Regions from separate parts of the Pararhizobium gei genome, predicted to be linked through region 4. Evidence: predicted binding sites of a transcription regulator. Region 4 holds the regulator's gene; each other region holds the start of a gene.
The links. The regulator PhoB, encoded in region 4, activates phosphate uptake and scavenging genes when phosphate is short. The targets are predictions, from matches to a motif close to TGTCATNNANCTGTCAT.

Region 1: a site for PhoB is predicted at 2,202-2,218, ahead of PY308_RS19210 (DUF2794 domain-containing protein). Genes of this name have one in related genera too.
Region 2: a site for PhoB is predicted at 2,329-2,345, ahead of PY308_RS14315 (glycerophosphodiester phosphodiesterase family protein). Genes of this name have one in related genera too.
Region 3: a site for PhoB is predicted at 2,217-2,233, ahead of PY308_RS00210 (NAD-glutamate dehydrogenase). Genes of this name have one in related genera too.

The regions. Positions count from the first base shown of each region.
Region 1 is NZ_CP119409.1:3,959,292-3,963,504, forward strand. Features, by position in the region: gene acnA (aconitate hydratase AcnA) at 1-1,119, shown strand, start outside; gene PY308_RS19205 (DUF1223 domain-containing protein) at 1,294-2,043, shown strand; gene PY308_RS19210 (DUF2794 domain-containing protein) at 2,237-2,641, shown strand; gene PY308_RS19215 (GNAT family N-acetyltransferase) at 2,643-3,200, opposite strand; gene PY308_RS19220 (Bax inhibitor-1/YccA family protein) at 3,327-4,061, opposite strand; gene PY308_RS19225 (hypothetical protein) at 4,109-4,213, shown strand, end outside.
Region 2 is NZ_CP119409.1:2,946,075-2,950,287, reverse strand. Features, by position in the region: gene PY308_RS14325 (amino acid ABC transporter permease/ATP-binding protein) at 1-1,053, shown strand, start outside; gene PY308_RS14320 (NAD(P)/FAD-dependent oxidoreductase) at 1,126-2,259, shown strand; gene PY308_RS14315 (glycerophosphodiester phosphodiesterase family protein) at 2,416-3,438, shown strand; gene PY308_RS14310 (TadE/TadG family type IV pilus assembly protein) at 4,007-4,213, shown strand, end outside.
Region 3 is NZ_CP119409.1:37,340-41,552, reverse strand. Features, by position in the region: gene PY308_RS00210 (NAD-glutamate dehydrogenase) at 1-1,998, opposite strand, end outside; gene pdxY (pyridoxal kinase PdxY) at 2,271-3,143, shown strand; gene PY308_RS00200 (carbonic anhydrase) at 3,289-3,930, shown strand; gene PY308_RS00195 (lytic murein transglycosylase) at 4,048-4,213, opposite strand, start outside.
Region 4 is NZ_CP119409.1:797,376-801,588, reverse strand. Features, by position in the region: gene PY308_RS03760 (GcrA family cell cycle regulator) at 1-343, shown strand, start outside; gene PY308_RS03755 (LysE family translocator) at 484-1,116, shown strand; gene phoB (phosphate regulon transcriptional regulator PhoB) at 1,146-1,829, opposite strand; gene phoU (phosphate signaling complex protein PhoU) at 1,942-2,652, opposite strand; gene pstB (phosphate ABC transporter ATP-binding protein PstB) at 2,703-3,518, opposite strand; gene pstA (phosphate ABC transporter permease PstA) at 3,531-4,213, opposite strand, start outside.

The DNA.
Region 1 (4,213 bases), 1.2 Mb from region 4:
GGCCTGATCATGTCCGGCGTTCTCTCGGGCAACCGCAACTTCGAAGGTCGCATCTCGCCGGACGTCCAGGCGAACTACCTCGCTTCGCCGCCGCTGGTCGTCGCCTATGCGCTGGCCGGCACCGTCCAGAAGGATCTGACGACAGAACCGCTCGGCATTGGCAGCGATGGCCAGCCGGTGTTCCTCAAGGACATCTGGCCGACGTCGCAGGAAATCCAGGAATACATCCTGAAATACGTCACCCGCGCGCTCTACGCATCGAAATATGCCGACGTGTTCAAGGGCGACGTCAACTGGCAGGCCGTCCAGATCCCGGAAGGCCAGACCTATGCCTGGGACGACAATTCGACCTATGTGCAGAACCCGCCCTACTTCGTCGGCATGGGAAAGACCGGTTCGGGCATCTCCGACATCAAGGGCGCCCGCGTACTCGGCCTGTTCGGCGACAAGATCACCACCGACCACATCTCGCCGGCCGGCTCGATCAAGGCAGCGTCTCCGGCCGGCGCCTACCTCATCGGTCACGGTGTCGGCGTTGCCGACTTCAACCAGTACGGCACGCGCCGCGGCAACCATGAAGTGATGATGCGCGGCACCTTCGCCAATATCCGCATCCGCAATCACATGATGGGACCGAACGGCAAGGAAGGCGGCTACACGATCCACTATCCTTCGAAGGAAGAGATGTCGATTTACGACGCGGCCATGCAGTACAAGGCCGAAGGCGTGCCGCTGGTCATCTTCGCCGGTGTCGAATACGGCAATGGCTCGTCGCGTGACTGGGCAGCCAAGGGCACAAACCTTCTCGGCGTCAAGGCCGTGATCGCCCAGTCCTTCGAGCGCATCCACCGGTCCAACCTCGTCGGCATGGGCATCGTGCCCTTCGTCTTCGAGGAAGGCACGACATGGGAATCGCTGGAACTGCGCGGCGACGAGCTTGTCTCCATCGAAGGCCTGACCGATGTCCAGCCTCGCGAAAAGCGTGTCGCCAAGATCAGCTATAGCGACGGCACGACGAAGGAAGTCCCGCTCATCTGCCGTATCGATACGCTGGACGAAGTAACCTATATGAACAATGGCGGTATTTTGCAGACCGTTCTGCGCGACCTCGCCGCCTGACAAAATCGGCAAAAACCGACAAGCCGGGGCTGAAAGGCTCCGGCTTTTTCGTGGCCGGTTCGGCCAGGACACAGGATGCCGGTTTCTCACTCCAACGTGACTTTCTGTTGAAAGCGAGGCGGCGTATGAAGGGGCCAATCCCCTTGCCTGCTGCAACGCCGACTGGAAATACCGATGTCCTTACCTTCTGCCACACGTCGCGTTCTGCTCGCCATTGGCTTTTGCCTTTCGGCGCTGCCGGCGGTTGCCGGCGAGCCCGCCGGTGTCGTGGAACTGTTCACCAGCCAGGGATGCTCCTCCTGCCCGCCGGCCGATGCGGCTCTGAAGAAACTGATCGACGATGGCAAGGTCGTGGCCCTGTCCTATCATGTCGACTACTGGAACTATCTCGGCTGGGCGGACACGCTTGCCACCAAGGACAATACGGCACGGCAATATGCCTATGCCCGCATGCTGGGCCGCAGCGGCGTCTATACGCCCCAGGCGATCCTTAACGGACGCAGTCATATCAACGGCGCCGATCTCGACGGCATAAACCGTAAACTCACCGAAATGAGCACAAACGGCAAGGGACTGGCAGTCCCGGTCCAGGCCTCCGTCAAGAACGATGAAATTGAGATCAAGGTGGGCGCGGGAAGCGGCAAGGCCAATCTGCTTGTGATCTATTTCAACCGCGAACAGATGGTCGATGTGAAGACGGGAGAAAACAGCGGCAAGACGATCTCCTACTGGCATGCCGTGCGTGATATTCAGACGGTCGGCATGTGGGATGGCAAGCCCGCCCGATTCGTGCTGCCGGCTTCCGTTCTTCAGGAGGGCGAGAATGGCGGATGCGCCGTACTCTTGCAGAAAATGAAAAACAACGAAACTCCCGGCGCTATTCTCGGCGCCACCACCATCATGGGTGAAAACAAGGCCAACTAGGCTCCTGCGTCAGGTCGGCCCGCATCATGTGCTGGGTTGAGGTCGATGTTCCCAACAGAACCGGCATTGCTGTTTGGCCAGAAATATCACTGTGCCTGAAAGATCTTCCCTGACGAAATGGAACTGGTGGCTTGCATTTCGGCGAGGCTCAGGCAAACTGTAACGATCCTGTCACAATCGAACTGGGATACAGATGACGGATCAGTCGGATTTGCCGCAAGGTGAGAGCCGTTCCGAAAGGCAGACAAATTCCGACGTGGTCGTTCACCTGCATGACTATCGCAGCGGCCAGGATCCCTTGCCCATCACTTTCCATCGTCGTGAACTGGACCTGATTTTCCGCGTCTATGGACGCATGGTCGGGGAGAACGAATGGCGGGATTACGCGCTCGATCACCTGCGCGACCGGGCCGTATTTTCGGTCTTCAAGCGCTCGGGCGAATTACCGCTGTACCGGATCGAGAAAAACCCCAGGCTTGCCGCCAAGCAGGGCGCCTTCAGCATCGTGGATACGCATGGCAGAATTCTCAAGCGTGGCCATGAACTGCATCAGGTGCTCAAGATCTTCGACAAGATGCTGAAGTTGATCGACACGTGAATCAGCGACTGTAGAGCGTGTCGGGATAGATGTCCGCCTCCGGATGGGTTGTAATCCCCTCTCCAAGTGCCAACTGCATGAAGACGGTATCCAGCCAGCGGCCATGCTTGAAGCCTGAGCCCTTTATCATACCGCTCTGTTCAAAGCCTGCAGCGCGGTGAACCGCGATGGACGCAGGATGCGCGCCGCCGATCACGGCAACCATCTGGCGGAAGCCAAGGGCGGTGCAACGCGCGATGAGCTCGGCAAGCAGCGCCCTTCCCACGCCGTGCCCACGCGCTTCGGGCGCCAGATAAATCGAATCCTCCACCATAAACCGATAGGCCGCGCGGGTGCGGAAAGCCGATGCATAGGCATAGCCGATCAGGAGGCCCATCGCATCGACGGCAGAAATATAGGGATAACCATTGGCGACGATCGCCGAAAAACGCGAGGCCATCTCGATCTCGTCGGGCGGTGTCGTTTCATAGGACGCGACACCGGCAACAACTGAATCGCGATAGATGCTGGTCACGACAGGAATATCGGCTGGAGTGGCATTGCGTAAAGAAAACGACATGGATATTGGCCTGAACAGGAGACTGTTCCTCAGTCAGAACAAGAGCGATCAAGCACGTCAATCAGCAAGAATTGCAATACAAAAAAAGGCGGCCGAAGCCGCCTTTTCCGATAGGTTCCATTCCGTCTATTCGCGGTTTCCGAGGAAACGCAGCATGAACAGGAACAGGTTGATGAAGTCGAGATAGAGCGTCAGGGCGCCCATGATCGCCTTGCGTCCGGCCATTTCGGCGCCATCGCCCTCGAAGTACATTTCCTTGATCTTCTGCGTGTCGTAAGCGGTCAGACCCGCAAAGATCAGAACGCCAATCACGGAGATCGCAAAATCCAGGGCAGATGAGCCGAGGAAAATATTGACGACCGAAGCGATGATCAGGCCGAACAGCCCCATCATCAGGAACGAACCCATACCAGACAAGCTACGCTTCGTCGTGTACCCATAGAGCGAGAGGGCGCCGAACGAAGCCGCCGTCACGAAGAATGTCTTCACGATGCTGGCGTCCGTATAGACGAGAAAGATCGACGAAAGCGATACGCCCATCAGTGCCGCATAAACCCAAAACGTCGTCTGGGCAGCGGATACGCTCATAGAGTTGATGCGGAAGCTCATGTAGAAGACCAGCGCGATCGGGGCCAGCATGATCACCCATTTCAAAGGCGACTGGTAAATCAGCACTGCAAAATCAGGATTCGTCGCGGCGAATGCCTGGACGCCGAAGGCGGCGATACCCGTGATCGCAAGGCCAAGCGCCATCAGGTTGTACACCTTCAGCATATAGGTGCGCAGACCCTCGTCGATTACGGCCCCCGCCTGTGCACCGGCAGGCGACACCCGGGTTTGGTAGTTTCTGAGATCAGCCATTGTTTCCTCTTTAAAAGCCCCGGTTAAGGTTACGGTGTCGGGTCGCGATGGCTATCCTGCCATCCGATCCAGGCGCCGCTGCGGGGCTCCAGCATGCCTGCATCGAATATGATGTCGAATTGCGGCTTGCACAAGACCGCGAGCCCGGCGAA
Region 2 (4,213 bases), 2.1 Mb from region 4:
CGCCGGGTGCTGCCGGCGCTGGTCAACCAGTTCATCGGCAATGTCAAAGATTCCAGTCTCGTCTATTTCCTCGGACTTCTGGCTGCAGAGCGCGAGATCTTCCGTGTCGGCCAGGACCAGGCCGTCGTCACGGGAAACCTGTCACCGCTGCTGCTGGCCGGCATTTTCTATCTGGTGATTACCGTGCCGCTGACCCATCTGGTCAATACCATCGATACGCGGCTGCGGCTCGGCAAGCGCAGGCCAAGTGAACTGACGAGCGGTTTGGAAGAGGTGGACGAACTCGCAGGCGCCAGCGCTCCCCGGAAGGAGGATAACGCACAATTCAGGGGCGGCAGCCTCGAAGCGCAGGGTCTCGGCATGGCCTATGGCGATCTGGAGGTGCTTAAGGGGGTCGATCTTACCGTCAGGCCCGGTAGCGTCACCTGCATTATCGGCCCGTCCGGTTCTGGAAAATCGACGCTGCTGCGCTGCCTCAACCGCCTTGTCGAACCGAAAAGCGGCGACGTGCGTCTGGATGGCGAAAGCACACTCCGGATGAAGCCCGAAACGCTGCGTCGCAGGGTGGGCATGGTCTTCCAGCACTTCAACCTCTTTCCCGATCACACGGCCCTGGAAAACGTCATGCTGTCGCTGACGCAGATCAAGCGCATGCCGAAGGCGCAGGCGGAGCGGCTGGCAAAGGCGCGTCTTGCCGATGTCGGGCTTGCCAGCCGACAGCATCATCGACCCGGCGGACTTTCCGGCGGCCAGCAGCAGCGCGTGGCCATTGCCCGCGCGCTTGCGATGGAACCGGAAGTGATGCTGTTCGACGAAGTCACCAGTTCGCTCGACCCGGAGCTTGTGAAGGGCGTGCTCAACCTGATGGCAGATCTTGGCCGGCGCGGCATGACCATGGTGGTCGTTACCCACGAAATGGGCTTTGCGCGGCGGGTCGCCGATCAGGTGGTCTTCATGGACGAGGGCCGCGTGGTCGAAACCGGGACGCCCGAGGCGATCTTCGACAATCCGCAAAGCCCGCGCCTGAAGCGCTTCCTCGCCGAAGTTCTGTGAACGGTCGTCGCCAACACGCGGGATGCTTCAACCCGCCTTGCCAATCCACGAAACGAAACTGAAAGTCTGACCATGCGTGAAAACAAAGCCTCTAACGTCGTCATCATCGGCGCCGGCATTTTTGGTGTTTCGACAGCGGTCCAGTTGCTGCGTCGCGGTGTTGCCGTGACCCTCCTCAACGACGGACCGGTTGCCAACGGTGCCTCCGGCCGCTCCCTCTCATGGCTCAATTCCGCGCGGATGCGCTCGCAACCGTATCATCTGCTGCGGATGGCCGGTATCGACCGCTACAGGACGCTCGCGGCAAACCTTGCTGAGGCGGATTGGCTCTCCTTCAAGGGCGGGCTGACCTGGGATGCGGACGATGCGACCAACGAGATTGATGCGGCGTTCCGCCACGAGGTGTCGCTCGCTTATGACGCGCTTCACCTGAACGAGGCCGACGTCGCTTCCGTGACGCCGGGCATCAACACCAGCGCGATCACGCCGCAGGGAGCGATTTTCAACCCCGGCGAGGGGTGGGTCGATCTTCCGGAACTGATCAAGCTGCTGCTTGCGGAGTTTTCCTCGCGCGGCGGCGTACTCGTGACGGATCAGGGGGCCGCGACCGTCCGTGTGGAAAACGGTCGCGCAACCGGCGCTAAAACTGCCTCGGGCAAATGCTATGAGGCCGATGCCGTCCTGCTTGCGACCGGCCCGTCCGTTCCGAAAATGGCGGCGGACGCTGGACAGCGGATCGATGACGGCACGCCGGTCGCTCTGCTGGTGACGACCAAGCCCGTGGATCATCCGCTTACTGCCGTCCTGAATACGCCACACGTCGCGGTTCGGCCGGGACCCGGGGGCACGCTTGCGATCGATGCCGACTGGGCGGCGAACGAGGTCGAGGAGCATGGCGACGGAAGCTACAGTGTGAAGCCATCGACGCTGGAGGGGCTTCTTGCCGGGGCCTCGATGATACTGGAAGGCAATCCCAAACTGGAAGTCGCCTCCTACGGCGTCGGCCGCAAACCTATTCCGGGCGACGGCGAACCGGTGTTGGGCGAATTGCCGGCCGTTCCCGGCTATTTCGTCGCTTTCAGCCATAGCGGTGCGACGTTGGGACTGATCGTCGGCGAGCTGATGGCGTTTGAAATCGCCACCGGCGAGCGCCATCCGCTGCTTGCCACCTTCCGGCCAGAACGGTTCATCGCCGCCAGCGTGTGAGTTTTAAGCTCCGGCGAGAGGAAATTAACACCGGAGTACGTCGTTTCTGTCGTCAATCTGAAACAGAGGTTTCATCAGTCTGTCATCGCGGATTCACCGGGCTGTCATGCCCGGCCTCTACTCGCTTCTGAACCGACCGGCTCAGGAGCGAATCGCATGCGCTTTACTGCTCTCTTCCTTTCCGTCCTTGTTTGCGCGCTGTTCGCGCTGCCGGCGCAGTCCTCCGACATCGATCGAACGGTTCAGATCCTCGACAGGCTGAACCGGGCAAACGACTGGCGCAGCCACATCATGGTGGTTGCGCACCGGACGGGCTGGAAAGAGAACGGCCGGATCGTCCGGGCGGAGAATTCGCTCGATGCCATGCGCAATGCGATCGCTCTCGGCGCCGAGATGATCGAGCTCGATGTGCGAAAATCAGCCGACGGCGTCTTCGTTCTGATGCATGACGACTTCCTCGACCGGACCACGACCTGCCGCGGCGAAACGAAGACGAAGACACTGGCCGAGCTGAAGACATGCCGGCTTGTGATCGAGGGGCAGGCGATCGTCACCGACGAGACCGTGCCGACCCTGAAGGAGGCCTTTGCCATCGCCAAGGGCAAAATCATCATCAACATCGACAACAAGCTGACGGCCGCCGTCCTACCCGAAATCGCTGCCGAAGCGCGGTCGCTGGGGATGGCCGGACAGATCCTGATCAAGGAAAATCTGTGGAATGACCGCCGCATCGCCGACACCCGTACCCTGATGAAGGCGGTCGGCTCCGACGTCACTTTCATGCCGATCCTGGCTGACGACGCTGTGCATGATGCGCGCTTCATGGGCCAGGCGACGGATGCCTTCGATGCGCCGGCGGCCGAGCTCGTCAACTGGCATGCGGGCGACACGCCGATGACGCTGGACGGCGGCGTCCTGTTTTCTGCCAAGGCGCGTGCGACCGCGGCGCGGGGCAACTGGCACCTCTGGGTCAACACCTATCCCATCGTCAACCGTGCACCCGGCATGCTGGCCGGCGGCCGCGGCGACGAGCGCGCGGTGCTCGACGGCAAGCCCGAAGAGAGCTGGGGTTTCTGGATCGACCGGGGCGCGACGATCATCCAGACCGACGAGCCGAAGGCGCTGATCGCCTGGCTCGAGGAAAACGGCTACCGCATTCCCTACGACCTGACGAACTGAAGTCCGTGATGGCAAGCCATCTTTCTCAACACGCTTAAAGTCTTCGATCAGCGTGGGGTTAGTCCGGCACCGTCGAGTGGATGGGTGTAGGGCGTGCCGGCATTCATGGCGCTGATAAAATCATGTGTGAGAAGCCGCCGCCGCCGTTTCATACTGTTTCCGGTCAATTACCGCTTTATGGCATCTTTCTGTCCATGGTTTTGACGCTGAGCGACGCAACACAATCTCGTCATGCTCGGCTCAAGGCCTGGGATGAGGGCACAGGGTAGACAAACGGTTGCGCGAAACCAAAAACTCCGGATTGATCATCCGGAAGCCGTTTCAGTCTCCGAGCGCTCATAAGCCATTGAGGCTGGTGCAAAGGACTTCATCGACTACGATAAGGCTGCGTCCGTTGGCTGACATGGTGAACAAACCGTAAAGCCGTTCCCGTATATCTGTATCTTTTTGCTTTTATATTAGTTAACTAACATGTTTTACCGCAATTTAGAATCTGTCCGATAGTCTTCCCCCTTAGATTTACATAAGCGTCGGCAAAGGCCGGCTGCGGAAGGTTGGGGTGGGCGTCATGCAGCTCTTGAAAAGACTGATTTCGGATCGTGCAGGCAATTTCGGGATCATGGCGGCGATCGCGGTTATCCCCGTGCTCGGAGGCGCCGGGATGGCCATCGACTATTCAAGGGCCGTAGAGCTGAAATCGCGGCTGCAGGATGCCGCCGATGCCGCGGCTGTGGGTGCGCTCGCCGAAAAGTCGGCCGGTGTTGCGCAGGCGATT
Region 3 (4,213 bases), 760 kb from region 4:
ATAGGTGATACCGGTCTGGCGCAGATAGCGGGCATAGGCACGCAATACCGTGACTTCCCGCGCTGTCAGATTGGCAAGAAGGATCAGCCTGTTGAAGCTGTCGTCCTCTGTCAGCCCGTTCCAGGCCGCGAGATAAGCCTCCTCCAGCATAGGTCCGGACTTTTCAAGAACGAGGGCATGGCCATCGCGATGGATGAGTTCCATATCGTGCAGCACGACCAGGCGCTGGCTGTCCTTGCCGTTGACGACGATGTCATGGGTCTGTTCGCTGATGACGCGAAAGCCAAGATTCTCGAGCAGAGGCACCCGGTGGGACAGGGAGACCGGCTCGTCGGCATGGAAAATTTTCAATTCCATGGATTGCGGCGTTTTGCCCGGCTTCTGGTAAAAGGCGATGCGGATCGGATCGCTGCTGCTGCAGGCAGCGATATCGTCCAGGTCGCCATAGGCCTCCATTGGCGTGAAGGCGGCCTGATAGGCCTGGCTGACGGTGAGATCGATGCCTTTCTGACGCGCCAGCAGATTGAAGCGGTCGATCCAGCGGGTGGCGATATCGCGCACCGCTTCTTCCAGTTTCGCTTGCGCGACACGGGGTGTTTTTCCGACAGAGCGGCCGATGATGAAGTGTACGCGGGCCAACCCGCCTTCCGGGAAAGCCGGATAATAGGCAGACACCCGTCCCTCATAGACGGTTTTCAGATAGGTGCCGATCTTTTCGCGGACATCCGAGTCATACTGTTCGCGGGGAACGTAGACAATGACGGATACGAAGCGATCGAAGTGATCGATGCGCGGCAGGACACGCACGCGCGGCCGGTCTCCCAACTCGTTTATCTGCTCGCAGAAGCTTGCCAGAAGACCGATATCGATCTGGAACAGATCGTCCCGAGGGTAGGATTCCAGCGTGTTCATCAGCATTTTGCCGGAATGGCTCTGCGGGTCATATCCGAAATGATCGACGATCTTTGCGACCTTGAAGCGCAGCAGCGGGATTTCCGCTGCCGGGCGGGTATAGGCACTGGATGTGAACAGGCCGACGATGCGCAGCTCGCCGGTTACCATGCCATTTGCGTCGAAGCGCTTGACACCGATATAATCCATATAGGCACGCCGATGCACGACGGATTTGACGTTGGCCTTAGTGACGATCAGGAAGTCCGGCCCGTCGAGGAAGGCAAGGATTTCCGGTGTGGTCAGGACGGCGTCCTTGCCCTGCCGCAGCACCCGGACGTCGGGATTGGACAGAATGCCGAGCCCGGTGCCGCTGCCGCGTTCGACGACGGCATTCTTTCCCTTGCCCGAATAGGTATATTCGCGCATGCCAAGAAAGGTGAAGTTGTTGTCGCGCAACCAGCGAAGGAAGGCTAAAGCCTCGTCCTGGTCACCTTTCCTGCGCGACGGGGCATGGTTCTCCAGCTCATTCATCGCCTCGTCAAGCAGCACGGTCATCGAAGGCCAGTCTCCCACCGCCTGATGCACCTGGGCAAGGACGTTCGAAATCCGCTGTTCCAGATCGTCTGCTTCAACCTGGCTTAGTTTCGAAAGGTGGATCTGGATATGGCTGAACCGCGTGGCGGGATCGCTTTGTTCTTCGGGGTCGAAGAGCTTAGCCGGTTTGCCCTTCTCCAAAACCAGAATGGGATGAATTGCCAGATGAATGTCCCGGTGGGTGCTGGTCACCTCCCCCATGATCGAATCGTAGAGGAAGGGCATATTGCGGTCGGTAACGCAGAGGACCGAAACCTCCGCTCCGGAGGGCTCCACACCTTCGATTGTTTCCACGACCACCGACAGGTGCTGGCTTTCTTTGCGATTTACCGCGGTCAAAGCATATGCGGCGGTCCGTGCCAGCATGTCAGGCGTATAGTGATCAAGGTCGTCGTGGCTGGCCCTTTTAAAAAGGAGTTCGGGTGAGAGCATGTCGAGGCCGAGCGCTTTGCCGGCGTCGTTCACCGTGTCGAAATGGCGGTCCCGTTTCGGGTTATATTTCGTGCCCATGACTGTCTCTCCCCACATTGCTGTCTTGCCGAACCTAACAGAAGAATATCGATAAGCGACCGGCTTTTGGCCGGCTTCGTGATCATTTTGACGCTGTTTGAGAATGGATTCACGGATTTTAATGCCGAATTGAAGAAATTTGTTATTTAATCGCTTATACCTACCGCAACCGGTCACCCTCAGCGGAACGTACAGTCGCTTCTCTTTTGCAGGTTCAGTTGACAGCCTGATGTCGATCGGCAATTTGGGAAAGCCGCCATTGGAAACCCGCAATGTCTGAGACTAATCCAAGTGCCGTCATTGTCATTTCAAGTCATGTGATTCGCGGTTCGGTCGGAAATCGTGCCGCCGTCTTTGCGCTGGAGACGCTGGGCTATCCGGTTTGGGCTTTGCCCACTGTGATTCTGCCCTGGCATCCTGGCCACGGCCCATCGACTCGCGTGCCGGTGTCTCCGGACGACTTCAGCAGCGTGATCGACGACATTATCCGGGCACCCTGGATTGGCGAGGTCCGCGCCGTCCTTTCCGGCTACCTCGGCAATGCCGCACAGGCGGAGAGCATCGGGAGACTGGTCGAAGTCCTGCGAGGCCGGAACCCCAATCTCTTTTATGCCTGCGATCCGGTCATTGGAGATGCTGGAGGACTCTATGTTCCGGAAGAGACGGCAATTGCGATACGAGACATATTGTTGCCGCTTGCGTCGCTTGCCACCCCCAATCGGTTCGAACTGTCATGGCTTTGCGGCACGCCGCTGGAAAGCAATGCAGCACTTCTGGAGGCAGCCCTGTCACTTGGGCCGCCGCGCATGCTCGTGACGTCGGCGATCCCCATGATGACCGGCAGCATCGGCAATCTTTATCTCTCCGGCAATCACGCGCTTCTTGCCGAGCACCGGCAGATCGACAACCCGCCGAACGGGGCCGGCGACCTTCTGTCTGCCCTGTTCCTGGCTCGGCTTCTCGAAGGTTTGAATGAGGAACGAGCATTGCAGCTCGCTACGGCCAGCGTTTTCGAGATCATCGCGCGGACGCGCAAGCGTGGCGCCGACGAGCTGACGCTGGAACAGGACTCCCAGAGCATGGCAACGCCGATGGCGATGGTTCAGATGCGTCGCCTGATGCATCCCGGCCAGAAGCGGCGATGATCCGCAACCGGCATTGGCTGTAGAAAAAGTCACTCTTATGCACCGCGGGAAATCCGTATCGTGCAGTGCACAAATCCTGTATGTCCCATCGGGAATGTGCCAATCCCTATTTCAGTGTCTCGAATAGTCGGAGTGATCGAACATCATGCAGCGTTTTCCGGACCGTTTGCTGAACGGCTACAAGAATTTTATGAGCGGACGTTTCAACGAGCAGCAACAGCGCTACAAGGCGCTGGCTGAAACGGGGCAACAGCCGAAAACGCTTGTGATCGCCTGTTGCGACAGCCGCGCGGCCCCGGAGACGATTTTCGATAGCGGCCCAGGGGAACTGTTTGTCGTTCGTAACGTGGCGAACATGATGCCGCCCTATGAGCCGGACGGTCATTACCACTCGACGTCGGCCGCACTGGAATTTGCGGTCCAGGTGCTGAAAGTAAGCGATATCGTGGTCATGGGCCATGGCCGCTGCGGCGGGATCAAGGCAGCGCTCGACGTCGATGCCGAGCCCCTGTCGCCCGGCGATTTCATCGGTCGCTGGATGAACCTCCTGAAACCGGCTGCCGAGCAGATTCAGAACAACAGCGTCATGACCACCGCCGAGCGGCAGCGGGCCCTGGAGCGTGTGTCGATCCGCAATTCCATCGCGAATCTTCGCACATTTCCCTGTGTCCAGATACTCGAGCAGCGCGGCAAGCTGCAGCTTCATGGGTCCTGGTTTGATATTTCGACCGGCGAACTCTGGGTCATGGATGCCAAGACCGGTGATTTCATCCGTCCGGGAACGTGACGTCTGTCACAGGGCAAGCGTGCGCTACACCCGAAATTCACGGCAATTGCTGTACACATCAAATCAGCAGCTCGATTTCCCGAGCTGCTGATTTTTTTCGTGTCAGCATGACAAAGATCAGCCGCCGTCGATTTCAGCGCCGATGATCGCGATTGCCTGCTGGTAAACGCTGGCAGCGTTCCATCCCTGGATTGCGCCATAGTTTCCCTGGCCCTGCTGATAGCCGGCACCGGCGCTCCAGCCGTGGCCGCGCAGGAAGTTGGCTGTCGAGAAAAGCGCGTCG
Region 4 (4,213 bases):
GGCGCCAGTCATCGCTCCCCGTCCCCAGGCATACACCACCTCAACGCGTCCAGCCGCCCGACCGATGACACGTCAGGAAGACGCCGCCGTCATGGCGCAGGACGCCGAAATCGAAACTGTCGAACAGTATAAGGAAGCTCCGGCGGGCAATGTCGTGCTTCCCATGTCGCGCCGCCTGGTCCTGACGCAGTTGACCGATCGAACCTGCAAATGGCCGATCGGCGATCCGATGAAGGACGAGTTTCATTTTTGCGGCAACGATTCCCCGGACACGTCGCCCTACTGCACCTTCCATGCCAAGCTCGCCTATCAGCCATCGGCGGAACGTCGCCGGACACGGTGAAAAGAACAATTTGAGCCGATATCAGTCCTGCCGATGACCTCTGCAGGACTTTTTCGTTTCTGGTTGCCTCAGGCACAGTTTGAAAACTATGGTATCGCGGGAATGATCTGTAGAAAGGCTGCGTCAGCCGGAGACCCAAGATGCCGTCCACCGAACTGTTGCTCACCTTTTTCGTCACGACGGCGATCTTCGCGTATATTCCCGGTCCGGCAATGTTGTATGCGGCGGCCCAAACCATGGCGCATGGCCGCCGTGGCGGGATGCTGGCGTCGCTCGGCATCCACTTGGGCTGCTATGTTCATGTGGTGGCGGCTGCCACAGGGCTGTCGGTGCTGTTTCATGCCGTCCCCATGCTTTACATGGTGGTCAAACTGGCCGGCGCCGCTTACCTGATCTGGCTCGGTATCTCGTTGTTCAGGAGAAAAACCGAGGGGGAAACGGCGCTGCCCGCGATAGGGCCTAAGTCCGGACGCCGCGCTTTCATCGAGAGCATAACGGTCGAAGTCCTCAACCCGAAGACCGCGATATTTTTCGTCGCTTTCCTGCCGCAGTTCGTGGATGCATCCGCGACGCTGCCGGCCTGGGCGCAATTCCTCGTTCTGGGGACGATCGTCAACCTGATGTTTTCATCGGCAGACATCGTCTGCGTGCTTATGGCCGGCGCCCTGACACGCCGTCTTCGCAGATCGAACGGGGTGCAGCGGCTTGTACAAAAGCTTGGCGGCGGCATTCTTGTCGGTCTCGGTGCCCATCTCGCGCTTCAGCGAGGCTGACACGTGCGGACCGCGGTGACCATTTGCGATCAGCTTTCCAGGGAATAGCCTGCGCCGCGCACCGTTCGGATGACATCCTGCATGTTGGAGAAATTCAGCGCCTTTCGCAGACGTCCGACATGGACATCCACGGTGCGCTCGTCGACATAGATATCGTGTCCCCAGACGCCGTCCAGCAACTGGGATCGCGAAAAGACCCGGCCAGGAGAGGACATGAGGAACTCGAGCAGGCGAAACTCCGTCGGTCCCAGCCGGACTTCGCGGGTCTTGCGGTGGACGCGATGGGTTTCGCGGTCGAGCTCGATGTCGCCGCATTTCAGCAGCGTCGAGAGAACCTCGGGCTTGGCCCGGCGGAGCATCGCCTTGACGCGGGCCATGAGTTCCGGCGTCGAAAACGGCTTGACCACATAATCGTCGGCACCTGTCGCCAGGCCCCGGACCCGCTCGCTTTCTTCTCCGCGCGCGGTCAACATGATGATCGGCAGACGCTCGGTTTCGGAACGCTGTCGCAATCTGCGGCACAATTCTATGCCGGACACGCCCGGAAGCATCCAGTCCAGGATGAGAAGATCCGGCAAGCGCTCCTGCAGGCGGATTTCGGCTTCGTCGCCTCGATTGATGGTATCAACCTCGAAGCCTTCGGCCTCAAGATTGTATCGCAGGAGAACGCTCAACGCTTCTTCGTCTTCGACAACGGCAATTCTCGGCAGCATGGGGTCTCAACTCCTTGACGCCCGGCGCTCACAGCAGGGCTGTCACGCGGACGGCTCCTGGCCGTCCGCGCCGCATAAGTAGGAACTTACTTACATTTTAACCGGCGCTCGATCAGTTGCCGATTGCGCCGACCGTATTGGCGGTATCGTCCTTTGGACGCTCGCCAACCGGTTGCGCACCGGTCGCCATGTAAAAGATTGTCTCGGCGATGTTGGTCGCATGGTCGCCGATGCGTTCGATGTTCTTTGCGCAAAACAGCAAATGCGTGCACGGCGTGATGTTGCGCGGGTCTTCCATCATATAGGTAAGCAATTCACGGAACAGGGATGTGTAGATCGCATCGATCTCGTTGTCCCGTTCGCGAATGCCGTTGGCCTTTTCCGGAGAGCGCGACGCATAGACGTCGAGCACTTCCTTGAGCTGCATCAGCGCAAGTTCGGCAAGATGCTCGAGCCCGCGTGAAAGCTGGCGCGGCAGGCTTGCATTTGCTACGGCAATGACGCGCTTGGCGTTGTTCTTTCCCAGATCGCCGACACGCTCGAGATCGGCCGCGATCCGGATGGATCCCATGATTTCCCTGAGGTCGGCTGCCATCGGCTGGCGCTTGGCGATGGTGACGATTGCCTTGTCGCCGATCTGCCGCTCGGCCTCATCGAGAATGACATCATCCGAGATGACTTTCTGAGCCAGCGAAAGATCGGCATTCACCAATGCGCGAACCGATTCGGCGACCATCTGCTCGGCAAGCCCGCCCATTTCGGAAATGCGGCGCGTAAGGTATTTCAGGTCGTCGTCATAGACGGAAACAATATGCGTAGACATGGTTGGTGTTCCTTGCGTTCACAATCCAGATGAGGTGCGGGGCTCAGGCATCAGCCGAAGCGGCCCATGATGTAATCCTGGGTGCGCTGGTCATCCGGATTGGTGAACATCTTGTCGGTATCATTTTCTTCGACGAGGTTGCCCAGATGGAACATGGCGGTCCGCTGGGAAACGCGCGCAGCCTGCTGCATCGAGTGGGTGACGATGACGATCGTGTAGTTGGCCCGCAGTTCGTGGATCAGTTCCTCGACCTTGGCGGTCGCGATCGGATCGAGCGCGGAGCATGGCTCATCCATCAGGATGACCTCCGGGCTGACGGCAACGGCGCGCGCGATGCACAGGCGCTGCTGCTGACCACCGGACAGACCGGTGCCGGATTCATGCAGGCGATCCTTGACCTCGTTCCAGAGACCGGCCTTCTGAAGGCTGCTTTCGACGATCTGGTCGAATTCGGCTTTGGTGCGGGCGAGACCGTGGATCTTCGGACCATAGGTGACGTTTTCGTAGATCGATTTCGGGAACGGGTTCGGCTTCTGGAAGACCATCCCGACGCGGGCGCGCAATTCGACAACGTCGATGGTCTGATCGTAAATATCGCCGTCATCGAGCATGATCTTGCCGGTGACCCGGCAGCTGTCGATCGTGTCATTCATCCGGTTCAAGCAACGCAGGAAGGTCGACTTGCCGCAACCGGACGGGCCGATCAGGGCGGTGACGGTGTTTTCGCGGACGTTGAGGTTCACATCGAACAGCGCACGCTTTTCGCCGTAATAGACCGAAACGTCCTTCCCGGTCATTTTGTAGGGAACGTTACTCATCTTCTGGTCCAGCGCCTTTTCAACTGCTGCTTCTGACATCATGTTCATGTTTCTACCTCACTACCAGCGACGCTCAAAGCGACGCCGCAACAGGATTGCTCCAAGGTTCATGACGACGAGGAAGATCAGGAGAACCATGATCGCACCCGAGGTCCGTTCGACAAATGCACGTTCGGCTTCGTTCGCCCACATATAGATCTGCACCGGCAGCGCGGTGGACGGCTCCATCGGAGAGCCTGGATAATCGACTACGAAGGCGACCATGCCGATCAGGAGCAGCGGCGCGGTTTCGCCGAGCGCATGCGCCAGACCGATGATCGTGCCGGTGAGCACGCCGGGCATGGCGAGCGGCAGGACGTGATGGAAGATGGTCTGCATCTTCGAGGCGCCAAGCCCGAGAGCCGCTGCCCGGATCGACGGTGGCACTGCCTTCAGCGCAGCGCGGGTTGCAATGATGATCGTCGGAAGCGTCATCAGTGTCAGCACCAGGCCGCCGACAAGAGCCGCCGAGCGCGGCATGCCGGCGAAGTTGATGAAGATCGACAGACCGAGAAGACCATAGACGATCGACGGCACGGCGGCGAGGTTGTTGATATTGACCTCGATCAGATCCGTCAGGCGGTTCTTCGGCGCAAACTCTTCCAGATAAATGGAGGCCGCGACGCCGATCGGCAGGGCAAGCGCCAGAACGATCAGCATCATGTAGAGCGAACCAAGCGCGGCGACGCCAATACCCGCAGCCT